DNA from 2 places in the Micromonospora sp. DT41 genome. Region 1 is predicted to be linked to the other one. Evidence: riboswitches for the same ligand, from Rfam matches in the RefSeq annotation. Region 1 holds a riboswitch; the other holds the start of a gene.

Region 1 (5,809 bases):
CAGGTGGCGGTGGGTGCGGAGGCCGGGTTGTGGAACCAGGCCCGTTGCCCGAGGTACCAGATGGCCGTCCAGTCGCCCTGCCGTCCGGCCAGCGCGTACGTCTGGCCGGCGGAGGCCCGGGCGCCGTGGTCGGACACCTCCATCGTGTTCGGGGTGCCGTCGGGGCGCAGCGCGATGTCGTTTACCAGCGGCGCGTCGGCCGACGGCGCGGAGCGCAGCACCACCGACGACGAGCCGCGCGACGGGCACGGAACGCCAGGAGTGACGCAGCCGATGAACTCCGGCCGGTTGGTGGCGTAGTCCGGGTCGATCCGGACCAGGCCGGTGGCCGGGGTGCCGGTGTCCAGGCGTGGCGCGTGCAGCAGGTCGAAGTAGTGATTCCAGTCCCAGTACGGCCCCGGGTCCCAGTGCATCCCGCGCACTGTCGCCGCTGTGGTGCCGGGCACGTTGTCGTGGCCGATGATGTGCTGACGGTCCAGCGGGATGCCCAGTCGCAGCGCGAGGTGCCGCACGAGCTTCGCCGACGTCCGGTACATCGCCTCGGTGTACCAGGTGCCCTGCGCGGCGAAGCCCTCGTGTTCGAGCCCGATCGCCTTGGCATTGACGTACCAGTTGCCGGCGTGCCAGGCGACGTCCTTGGTCTTGACGTGCTGGGCGATGTGCCCGTCCACCGAGCGCAGCGTGTAGTGCCAGCTCACGTAGGTCGGGTCCTGGACGAGCTTCAGAGTGGTCGCCCAACTCCCCTCGGTGTCGTGGATGACGATGTACTCGATCTTCTGCCGCTTCGGCCGGTCGGAGAGGTCGTGGTTGCCGTAGTCCCCGTCCCCGAACGCCTGGTAGGGCGCCGGGATCCACTCACAGGAGATGGTGCGGGGGCACTCCAGCCCGTCCGGGCGGGCGAGCTTGCGCAGGCCCAGCCGGTCCAGCCAGGTGCGCTCCGGCCGTACCGTGCGGGCCGGCAGGGTGACCCGCTGGCCGTCGTCGGTCACCCGGGACTCGCCGGCGCCGATGGTGGTGAAGACCTCGTCGGCGAAGGCCGCCGCGGCGTCGGCGCTGTCCGCGCCGGCGTAGCGGGCCACCGCGCCGTACCAGGCCGCCGGGTCGGTGCCGGCTCCGACCGGCGCGCCAAGCTCCCGCTGGTACGACGCCAGCAGCGCCGCCCCGCCCCTGATGTTCGCGTTCGGGTCGGTACGCAGCGACTCCGGTGCCTCGCCGGTCAGCGCGGCGGCGGCGTCAACGGTTTGCAGGGCGGCGCTGGACGGCGCGGGGTCAGCGGTTGCGCGAGGTGCCAGCGCGGTACGCGAGTCGTCGCCGCGCGGGTCCTCGGCGCCGGTGTCGTGGTGGCCGCCGCGGGGCAGGGCTGTCACGTGTCGGGCGTCGGTCAGGTGCATCGGGCCGTAGCCGCCGCTGGTGCTGGGTGTGCCGGCGTTGCTGTCCCAGCGGGACTCCAGATAGGAGACGCCGAGCAGCACGTCGGCCGGTACGCCGTACTCGCTCGCTGCGGCGGCGTACTGCTGCTGGCGGTCGGCGGCGGGTGCGGCGGCGGCCGGACCGGCGGGCAGTGGCACCGCGGTCACGGCGACCACGGCGGTGACCAGCAGTGCGCGTCGGCGGGACGGCAGGGTTGGACGGTGCATCGAACCCCCTAGATTGCGTGGGTGACTGTGAGGTCACCCTCCCGCCGGCCGGGAGCCTGCGTCAATACCTTTCCATGTATGGACTCCTGTGGAAAAAAACCTTCGCACGCGGTCCGTGACCCCGCAGAATCGCCACGGAGTGTCACTGGCGCACGGGTTGCGGATCGGTAACGGTCATCTCTACTCTGGTCAATCGTCGGCCCGGTAGCAGGTCTGCCCATCCCGGGCGGTAACGGACCGGCACCGCCGAGTCGCTTGAAGAACGAGCCGGGGACCCAGGTTCCCCCGGGGTGAATCCGCAGATCCTGCGGTAGGGCGCCGACTTCCCGCCCGAACCCGTCAGCTAACCCGGTAGGCGGTCAGGAAGAAGGAGTACGGAACCCCGGTGGCACTCCATGCCCCGCGGCCGTCGTCCGAGCGGTCGGCCTCAGCCGACCCCCTGCCGATCGTGCCGCGTCAACGCTGGCCCCGCTTCACCACAGCTCTTGCCGCCCTTGTCGGCGTCGCCGTCGTCCTGACCAGCAGCGCCACTGCGGCGCACGCGGACCCGTCCGTCGCCGAGATCGAACGCCAGATCGACGCCGACTGGAACAAGCTCGAACCGATCATCGAACGGCACAACGCCACCCGCACCGAGCTGGCCGCAAAGCGCAAGCAGGCGAACGCGCTGGCCGCCCGGATGGCCCCGTTGCAGCGCCAGGTCGACGCGGCCATGGACAAGGTCAGCGCCCTGGCCGTCCGCGCGTACATGGGTGAGAACGTCTCCACTGTCAACGCGATGCTCGGCAGCCGCTCGCCCAGCGAGATGGTCGGCCAGCTGGAAATGCTCGACCGGTTCGCCCACAACCAGCAGCAGGACGTCAAGCAGGTGGCCGACCTGCGCGACGAGTTGGCCCGGCAGAAGGCGCCGCTGGACGAGCTGGTCGCCGAACTGACCCTGACCGAGGCTCAGCTCGCGGCGAAGAAGAAGCAGATCAACGCCGAGATCGACAAGCTCCAGAAGCTGCGCCTCAAGGTGTACGGCAATGGCGGCGGCGGTCCGCTGCGTCCGGCGCCCTGCCCGGCCAGCTACCCCGGCGGCGGGGCGGGTACGGCTGTCAAGTTCGCCTGCGCCCAGATCGGCAAGCCCTACGTGTGGGGCGCCGAGGGCCCGAACTCGTACGACTGCTCCGGGCTGATGCTTGCCGCGTGGGCCAAGGCCGGCGTGTCACTGCCGCACAACGCCGCGCAGCAGAGCCGGGTGACAAAGGACGTCAGCCGCGCCGACCTGCGCCCCGGTGACCTGGTCTTCTACTACAGCGACATCCACCACGTGGGCATGTACGTCGGCGACGGCTGGGTGGTGCACGCCTCCCAGGCCGGTCAACCCGTCAAGATGAAGAAGGTCGACGACGGCCCGATCCACAGCTACGGCCGCCCCGGCTGAGATGTAAGGAGGGGCCCCTTCCTAACGCCTCAGGTAGAGGAGGGGCCCCTTGTTAACACCGAGCTGTCGAGCGGCTCAACGGGTCGGCCAGGCCCGCCAGTTCTGCCAGGAGCGGCTCGGCGTCGGCCCCCGCTGGCCCTGGTAGCGCGAGCCGTAGACCACCGAGCCGTACGGGTGCTCGGCCGGCGAGGAGAGCCGGAAGATGCAGAGCTGCCCGATCTTCATGCCCGGCCAGAGGGTGATCGGCAGGTTCGCCACGTTCGACAACTCCAGCGTCACGTGACCGGAGAAGCCCGGATCGATGAAGCCGGCGGTGGAGTGGGTGAGCAGGCCGAGACGGCCCAGGCTGGACTTGCCCTCCAGGCGGCCGGCGAGCTGCTCGCCGAGGGAGATCACCTCAAGCGTCGAGGCGAGCACGAACTCGCCCGGGTGCAGCACGAACGGCTCGCCGTCGGGCACCTCGACCACCGAGGTCAGGTCGTCCTGCTGCATGGCCGGGTCGATGTGTGTGTAGAGATGGTTGTTGAAGACCCGGAACAGCCTGTCGAGTCTCACGTCGATGCTGGACGGTTGAACCAGAGTGGGCTCGAATGGCTCCAGGCCCAGCGTGCCGGCCTTGATCTCGGTGACCAGGTCCCGGTCGGAGAGCAGCATCGGACCACCATAGCGAGGCAGCCGGTGACCAGCGTGTCGAGGTCGCCCCTCGTACATTTGTTCGATAGAATGCCCGCATGGCTTCCTGGTCCGATTTTGCCGCCGACGAGCCCCGCCTCGCCGACGGGATCCGCGTTCTCCTGCAGCAGTACGGGCCGGGCTTCGGCTATCTGGCCACGGTCCGCGCCGACGGCGGTCCCCGCGTCCATCCGGTGTCCCCGGTCATCACCGACGAGGGCCTGTTCTGCTTCATCATCGACTCGCCGAAGCGCCGCGACCTCGAACGCGACGGCCGTTACGCCCTGCACTCGTTCCCGCCGGAGGAGAGCGACGACGAGGCGTACGTGGCGGGGCACGCCTCGCCGGTGACCGACCCGGCCCAGGTGGCCCGGCTGGCGCAGACCGCCCGAGCCGAGCCGCAGGTCGACTGGCGGCTCTTCGAGTTCACCATCGACGTGGCGATGCTGACCCGCCGCGAGCACCAGATCACCGGCATTCCCGGTCTCCCGCCGAGCCGTCCGGCCGTTCGGGTCTGGCTCGACCCGCGAGCCCCGGCGGCCGCGCCGCTCGGCGTACCCCAGGCTCGCCCGACCCGGCTCAGCCGCGACGTCAAGTGCACGACGGCCGCCGCCTGACCACGGCCCTAAAACGCTGGTGCCGGCTCCGTCGTGACGGAGCCGGCACCAGGTGTACGCGGGAGAGCTACGCCGCGCGGTACGCGTTCCAGGCGGTCAGCATGCGGCTGGCCTGCCCAGGGGTGAACTGGTACATGCACGAGTCGTAGGTGTAGTCCATGAAGTTGGTGATCGGGTCCAGGCCGGCCGCCGAGCAGGTGTTCCGCCCGGTCGGGCACTGGTAGGCCGGCGACGCCTCGGCCGGGGTGTCGCTGACGCTGTCACCCGAGCCACCGCAGCCGCCCTGGAAGGTGTGGTACAGGTTCAGCCAGTGCCCCACCTCGTGGGTGCCGGTGTCGCCCTGGTTGTAGTTGGTCGAGGTGCCGCCCGGCAGCGACTCGTTCAGCACGACCACGCCGTCCATGCTGCTCAGGTTGCGCTGCGGGAAGGTCGCCCAGCCCAGCAGGTTGTTGCTCAACTCGCCGAGGTAGACGTTGAGAGTGTTCTTGCCGCCGGTCCGCAGCGAGGACTTCATCGACCGCTCCGCCGACGAGCCCTGCACGATCGGATACCACGACGGGTTCGTCACCCGGTTGATCCTGTCGAGCCGGAAGGCGAACGCGGTGACCGCGCCGCCGGTCGCACCGGCGTACGCCTGGTTGAGGACGTTGATCTGCGAGGTGATCATCGAGTCCGGGATGTTGCCGCCCGCGCGTGTGGTGTTCTCCTGGATCACGTGCACCACCACCGGGATGGTGGCAGTGGCCAGCGCCGTCGCGCCAGCACCCGTCCGATAGTTGGCGCGCTCCCGCAGCGCCGCCGCCATGTCGGCTTCCCGCTCGCGGACCTGGTTGACGGTCAACTCGTTAGGGTCGTGCTTGGCCGCGCCGCCGGGCTTCATCCGGGCGTTGGCGTGGCTGTCGGCCGGCTCCACGCAGGCGCCGTCGGGCGCTGCCGAGAAAGCCGAAGCGGCCGGAACGACACCCACCGCAGCGGTGCTGAGCAGCAGCGCGAGGGTTGTCGATGCGACACCGGCGGCACGCCGGGTCAGCAGGTTGGGACGGAGTCCCATGAGCCCACCTCTTTCTGGCGGCGCGGCAGGGGGTGTGTCACGCCAAGGCTGAGAACGTGGGGCAGACGTTACAACCCATCGATGCATTTGAGAACGACCATATGTTGCCGTCTGGAAACTTCTTGACGGCCGTGCCCGGCCGTCGGCGGCTCGGGGTGCCTGGGTGCACCGGCTCGGCGACTCGGGTACAGTGGTGCCGCCTGCGGGTGTAGTTCAATGGCAGAACATCAGCTTCCCAAGCTGACAGTGCGGGTTCGATTCCCGTCACCCGCTCCAACACGAAGGCCCTGGTCAGGACGAGAGTCCCAGCCAGGGCCTTCGATGTTCCAAGGTCAGCGATCACGCGCCGTGCCATTGGCGTGCCATTAGGCCCGGTCGGAGGGGAGCACGTGGCTGCGAAGTTGAG
Region 2 (5,809 bases), on a different contig from region 1:
CGCGCTCTGGGCGCAGGCCCGTCGCCTGGGCATCGGCCGGCTGCCGGAGCAGCGGGCCTTCGAGGACGAGGTCGCCGAGCGGGCGGAGTTCCGGGAGTTCCTCAAGGCGTGGTGGCCCCGGCTGCATCCCCGGCACGTGCTCGGTTGGCTGGCCCGTCCCGACCGTCTGCGTAGGTACGCCGGAGGAATCCTCTCCGGCTCGGAGATCCGGCTGCTCGGTGCGGCGTACCGGACTCTGGAGACCGACGGCCTGACCATCGCGGACGTGGCGCTGCTCGACGAGTTGGACGCGCTGCTGGGCAAGCCCGTGCAGCCGGCCCGCGCCCGGCGTGACCCGTTCCAGCTCGCCGGCGGGGTCCGGGAGCTGAGCACACTTGGCGACCGCCAGCGGGCGGCCCGCGCGGCGGCGCGGGAGCGTCCGGCGGACTACCGGGACTACGCGCACGTCGTGGTGGACGAGGCGCAGGACGTCTCACCGATGCAGTGGCGGATGATCGGCCGGCGCGGTCGGCTGGCCTCGTGGACCATCGTGGGCGATCCGGCGCAGACCGCGTGGACCGGTGACCCGGAGGAGCTGACCCGGGCCCGTGACCAGGCGCTGGGTCGGCGCAAGCGGCTGGACTTCACGCTCACCACCAACTACCGCAACTCGGCGGAGATCTTCGCGGTGGCGGCGGCCGAGATCCGCAGGCTGTATCCGGACCTGCCGCTGCCCAGGGCCGTCCGCTCCACCGGGGTCGATCCGGTCGAGCACGTCGTACCGGCGGCCGGGTTGGAGGCCGCGACGGTTGAGGCGGCCACCGGCCTGCTGGCCGAGGTGGACGGCACGGTCGGGGTGATCACGCCGGTCCCCCGCCGCGACGAGGTCGCGGGCTGGCTCGGCGCGCTCGGCGGGTCACGGTTGCAGGTGGTGACAAGCCTGGAGGCCAAGGGCATGGAGTACGACGGGGTGGTGCTCGTCGCGCCGAGTGAGATCCGGGCGGATCCGGGTGCGGGTGTACGCACGCTCTACGTCGCGCTGTCCCGGGCCACCCAGCGACTGACCACCATCGACCCGATCGGCTGAATCCGTGTTGGCGGGGCCGAGGGTCCACCAGCGCCCTACAGTTGCATACATAGCGATGTGAACATACATTTGACCCCGTCCCGGCCGGCACAGGAAGGTGGGTTTCGTGGGCTCAGGTCATGACCACCACCACGCGTCGGTCAGCAACGCCGCACAGCAGCACCGGGGCCGGCTCTGGGTAGCGTTCGGGCTGCTCGCCACCCTGATGGTGGTCGAGGCGGTGGCCGCACTGCACACCGGCTCGCTGGCCCTGCTCTCCGACGCCGGGCACATGTTCACCGACGTACTCGGCATCGGGATGGCCCTCGCCGCGATCACCGCAACCCAACGGGCCGCCCGCGACCCGCAGCGCACCTTCGGGCTCTACCGCCTCGAGGTGCTCGCCGCCCTCGCCAACGCCGTCCTGCTCTCCGGCGTCGCGATCTACGTGGTGATCGAGGCGATCGGCCGGTTCGGCGACCCGCACGAGGTGGTGGTCGGCCCGATGCTCGTGGTCGCCGTGCTCGGCCTGCTCGCGAACGTGATCGCGTTCGCCCTGCTCCGCACCGGCGCCCGGGACAGCATCAACCTCCAGGGCGCCTACCTGGAGGTGCTCGGCGACCTGCTCGGCTCGGTCGGCGTGATCGGCGCGGCACTGCTCATCGCGGTCACCGACTGGTGGTGGGCCGACCCACTGGTAGCGGTCGCCATCGGCGTGTTCATCCTGCCGCGCACCTGGCGGCTCGGCCGCGCCGCGGTCCGCATCCTCGTGCAGGCCGCTCCGGAACACCTCCAGGTCACCGCCGTGCACGACCGGCTCGCCGCCGTACCCGGCGTGGTCGAGGTGCACGACCTGCACGTCTGGACGCTCACCTCGGGCATGGAGGTGGCCTCCGCACACCTGACGATGGCGCCCGACGCGGAGGTCGGCACCGTGCTCACGGCGGCGCGCACCGCCCTGCAGGAGGACTTCCGGATCGAGCACGCCACGCTCCAGATCGAGCCCGGTGCGGCCCCGGGGGCCTGCGGTGCCGTCACTTGGTGAGCGGGTTGTCAGCTTTTATACCTTTTGTCGGTGTTTTGGGTAGCGCTTCGCGCACCGTCAGTCACAATCGCTGCACCAGCCCCATGAGCACCGGTAGGCTGGCTCCCGGCCACCACCCGGCGGCGCCCTCCCGGCGCCGGTGGCGGCCGCCGCCTAATCACCCGAGAGGGCGAACCGGGGAACCATGTTCCTGGGGTGCATCCGCGTCAGCGGTAGGGATCTTCCGTCCCGAACCCGTCAGCTAACCCGGTCGGCGGCTGACGGAAGGACATGCGCAGTGGCACCAGCACGACCCCCCGCCGCCCGATTGGCGGCGCTGATCGTCATGATGTTCACCCTCGGCGTCGCCATCCCCGCCGGCGCCGCCTCGGCCGCTCCCCCGGCCACCCAACGGGCCGCGGCACCCGACAACGACGAAGAGGGTGGCACCCCCGCCCTGCGCGCCGCACTCGACGCGGCCAGCAAGGGCTACCTGGACGCGAAGCGCGCCCTGGACACCTCGATCCAGCGGCAGCAGCAACTCGCCGCCAAGCTCAAGACCACCGAAGCCGAGATGGACGAACGCAGCGGCAAGGTCGGCGAGATCGCCGGCGTCGCGTACCGCACCGGCCGGCTCAGCACCGTCTCGGCGCTGCTCAACACCAACAGCCCCGAGGGCTTCATGGACCGCGCCGCCGCGCTGGACGTGGTCGCCGCCAACGAGGACCGGGTGCTGCGCGACCTCATCGCCACGAAGGACGAGGCCAACCGCACCCGCGTCGCCCTCGACGGCGAGATCCGCGAGCAGCGCAAGCAGGTCGAGGTGATGGCCAAGCGCAAGGAGCAGGCCGAACGCGCCCTGGCCGTTGCCAACACCAGGCAGCAGACCACCGCCTCCGACTCCGGCTCCAACCGGGGCACCTCCACCGCCAACGCCAAGCCCGCGCCGCGCAACTCCGACGGCTCCTGGCCGTCCGAGTCCTGCAGCGTCAACGACCCGACCCCGGCCAACGGCTGCATCACCCCACGCACCCTGCACGCCCTCAACCAGGCCAAGGCCGCGGGCTTCACAAGGTACGTCTCCTGCCACCGCTCCGGCGGCTCCGGCGAGCACCCCAAGGGTCGCGCCTGCGACTTCGCCGCGCAGAAGAACGGCTTCGGCGGGGACGCCACCGGCGGCGACAAGACGTACGGCAACAACCTGGCCGCGTACTTCATCCGCAACGCCGACCGGCTCGCCGTGCTGTACGTGATCTGGTACAGGCAGATCTGGCTGCCCAGCAGCGGGTGGAAGTCGTACAGCGGGGCGAACGGCGACCCGTCCAGCGACCACACCAACCACGTACACCTGTCCGTGTACTAGCCCGACCCGACCCGGCCGGCGCTCCCCCACGCGGGGACGCCGGCCGGTGTACGTCTGCGCGACCGCACTCGAACCAGGATGTAGTGGCCTCCCAACGGCCCGACACCACGACATCCTGGATCGAGCACGATCATGACAAGGTCCGCGCGCCAAGCGGCGGCTGGTCAGGTCGACGGTGGGGGGTTGTCGCTGCGGTCCAGGGCCGCTCCCAGCCGGGCCGCCAGGGCCAGGTGGGCGACTCGGGCCTGGCTGAAGGCGTACCGGAAGAGGGGTTTCGGTGCCCGCAGGGTGATCTCGACGTCGATCCGGACCAGGCCGTCGGGCTCGGCGCGTAGGCGTGTGTGGTTACGCACCGTGGTGGCCGGCCACTGGCGTGCGACAGTGACGATCTCGTCGTCGTCGAGGGTCAGCACGTCCGCGTGATAGGTGGTTCGGAAGCGGAGCGGGCCGGCGACCAGACGGTCGTTGATCGTGTAGCTGGCCACGGCTCCGGGCCGGGGCGGGACTCGCCGCACCCGGATGATCAGTGGGTGCAGCTCGCCCTGGCGGCTCAGGTCGCCAAGCAGGGCCGCCGCGTCGGCGAGCGAACAGCGGGCCTGCACGGTGTAGCTGAACGTGTCGCTGCTGAGCACGCCGTCTCCCGCCGTCGATGGGTCGCACGATCGTCCCGTACACCGGTGGGGCTGGCAACGTCCGGACGGACACCGGCCGTTGCCCGGGCATTGGCGACGCGTTATCACTACCGTCAGCTGTTGAGGTATCACCGGTCGTGATGAAGGGCGGACGCATGAACGGGGATGACCGGTGAGCGGGCACGTGATGGTCTTCGCGCCCACACCGCAACTGACGGTAACTGTGGATCAGCCGAACGACCACCCCGAGCTGCACCTGCACCCCGGCGGGCAGGGCGTCTGGCAGGCCCGCATGGTGCTGTCGCTCGGTGTCGACGTGGTGCTGTGCGCCGCGCTCGGCGGCGAGATCGGCCAGGTGCTGGAGCCGCTGCTGGTAAGCGAGGGCGTCGACCTCAAGGTGGTGGTCCGGGACTCCGGCAGCGGCGCCTACGTGCACGACCGTCGGGACGGCTCCCGGCAGGAGATCGTTGACGTGCCGGGGCACCCGCTGAGCCGGCACGAGCTCGACGAGCTCTACAACCTGGCGCTCGGCGAGGGCCTCCGCGCCGAGGTGAGCATCCTGAGCGGGCCCAACGAGCCGTGGCTCGTCCCGGCCGACGTGTACCGGCGCTTCGCCGCCGACCTCGGCGCCAACGGCAGCCGGGTGGTGGTCGACCTCTCCGGGGAGCACCTCGGTGCGGCGCTGGAGAGCGGGGTGTTCTTCCTCAAGGTGAGCCACGAGGAGCTGATCCGCGACGGGCGCGCCCGCAACGACGAGACAGCGGAGCTGACCCGGGCGATGTACGAACTGCACGCGGCCGGCGCCGAGACGGTGGTGGTGAGCCGGGCCGACCAGCCGGCCTTGACGCTCATCGACGGGGAACTCTTCGAGGTGCAGATGCCCCGGCTGGAGGCCGCCGACCCGCGTGGCGCGGGCGACTCGATGACCGCCGGGGTGGCCGCCGTGATCGCCCGCGGTGGGGACATCCGCACCGCCATCCGCACCGGCGCCGCAGCCGGGGCACTGAACGTCACCCGGCACGGCCTGGGCACCGGTCGGCTGGACTCGATCACCGGGCTGGTGGAGCGGGTCCAGCTGGCACCGGCGGACAGCCGGCCCCAGGAGCGGACCACCCCCGACGAACTGGCCGACCGGGTGGTCGACAGATGACCCTGCGGGTGCTGATCACCAACGACGACGGGATCGCCGCGCCGGGCATCCAGGCGCTGGCGTGGGCCGCGGCGCAGCGGGGACTGGACGTGGTGGTCGCGGCGCCGCTGGAGGAGGCAAGCGGTACCAGCGCCGCGATGAGCGCTGTGGAACGGGACGGCCGGGTCGTGGTGCACGATCATCCGCTGGCGGACCTGCCGGGTGTGCCGGCGTACGGGGTGGGCGGCTCGCCCGGCTTCATCACGCTCATCGCGCTGCACGGCGCGTTCGGGCCGCCGCCGTCGGTGGTGCTGTCCGGCATCAACAGGGGCGCGAACGCCGGCCGTGCCGTGCTGCACTCGGGCACTGTCGGTGCCGCGTTCACCGCCGCCACGAACGGCTGTCGGGCGATGGCGGTGTCGCTGGACGTGCTGTCGGCCGGTGAGGCGACGGCCGCCAGCGGTGGCGCGGCGGTGGACGCCGCGGCACGGGTACGCGACGTCGAGCGGCACTGGGGCACCGCCGCCCGGGTAGCCCTGGACCTGCTGCCCCGGCTCACGGCAGGGCCGCCGGAGAGCGTGCTCAACGTCAACGCCCCCGACCTGCCGCACGGGCG

Evidence for each region. Region 1 has a riboswitch for cyclic di-AMP ahead of ACLQ23_RS12210 (NlpC/P60 family protein). Riboswitches for the same ligand answer to the same signal wherever they lie in the genome.
Region 2: linked by a shared signal. The riboswitch ahead of ACLQ23_RS23325 (coiled-coil domain-containing protein) and the one ahead of ACLQ23_RS12210 (NlpC/P60 family protein) in region 1 are both predicted to bind cyclic di-AMP.

What each region holds. Positions count from the first base shown of each region.
Region 1 is NZ_JBNCKU010000005.1:305,896-311,704, forward strand. It holds gene ACLQ23_RS12205 (N-acetylmuramoyl-L-alanine amidase) at 1-1,637, opposite strand, end outside; cyclic di-AMP (ydaO/yuaA leader) riboswitch at 1,872-2,009, shown strand; gene ACLQ23_RS12210 (NlpC/P60 family protein) at 2,023-3,063, shown strand; gene dcd (dCTP deaminase) at 3,139-3,717, opposite strand; gene ACLQ23_RS12220 (pyridoxamine 5'-phosphate oxidase family protein) at 3,795-4,352, shown strand; gene ACLQ23_RS12225 (zinc metalloprotease) at 4,420-5,403, opposite strand; tRNA gene ACLQ23_RS12230 (tRNA-Gly) at 5,606-5,679, shown strand; gene ACLQ23_RS12235 (e9imm peptide) at 5,793-5,809, shown strand, end outside.
Region 2 is NZ_JBNCKU010000013.1:37,223-43,031, forward strand. It holds gene ACLQ23_RS23315 (HelD family protein) at 1-1,066, shown strand, start outside; gene ACLQ23_RS23320 (cation diffusion facilitator family transporter) at 1,173-2,090, shown strand; cyclic di-AMP (ydaO/yuaA leader) riboswitch at 2,231-2,362, shown strand; gene ACLQ23_RS23325 (coiled-coil domain-containing protein) at 2,368-3,432, shown strand; gene ACLQ23_RS23330 (SRPBCC family protein) at 3,597-4,064, opposite strand; gene ACLQ23_RS23335 (1-phosphofructokinase family hexose kinase) at 4,252-5,214, shown strand; gene surE (5'/3'-nucleotidase SurE) at 5,211-5,809, shown strand, end outside.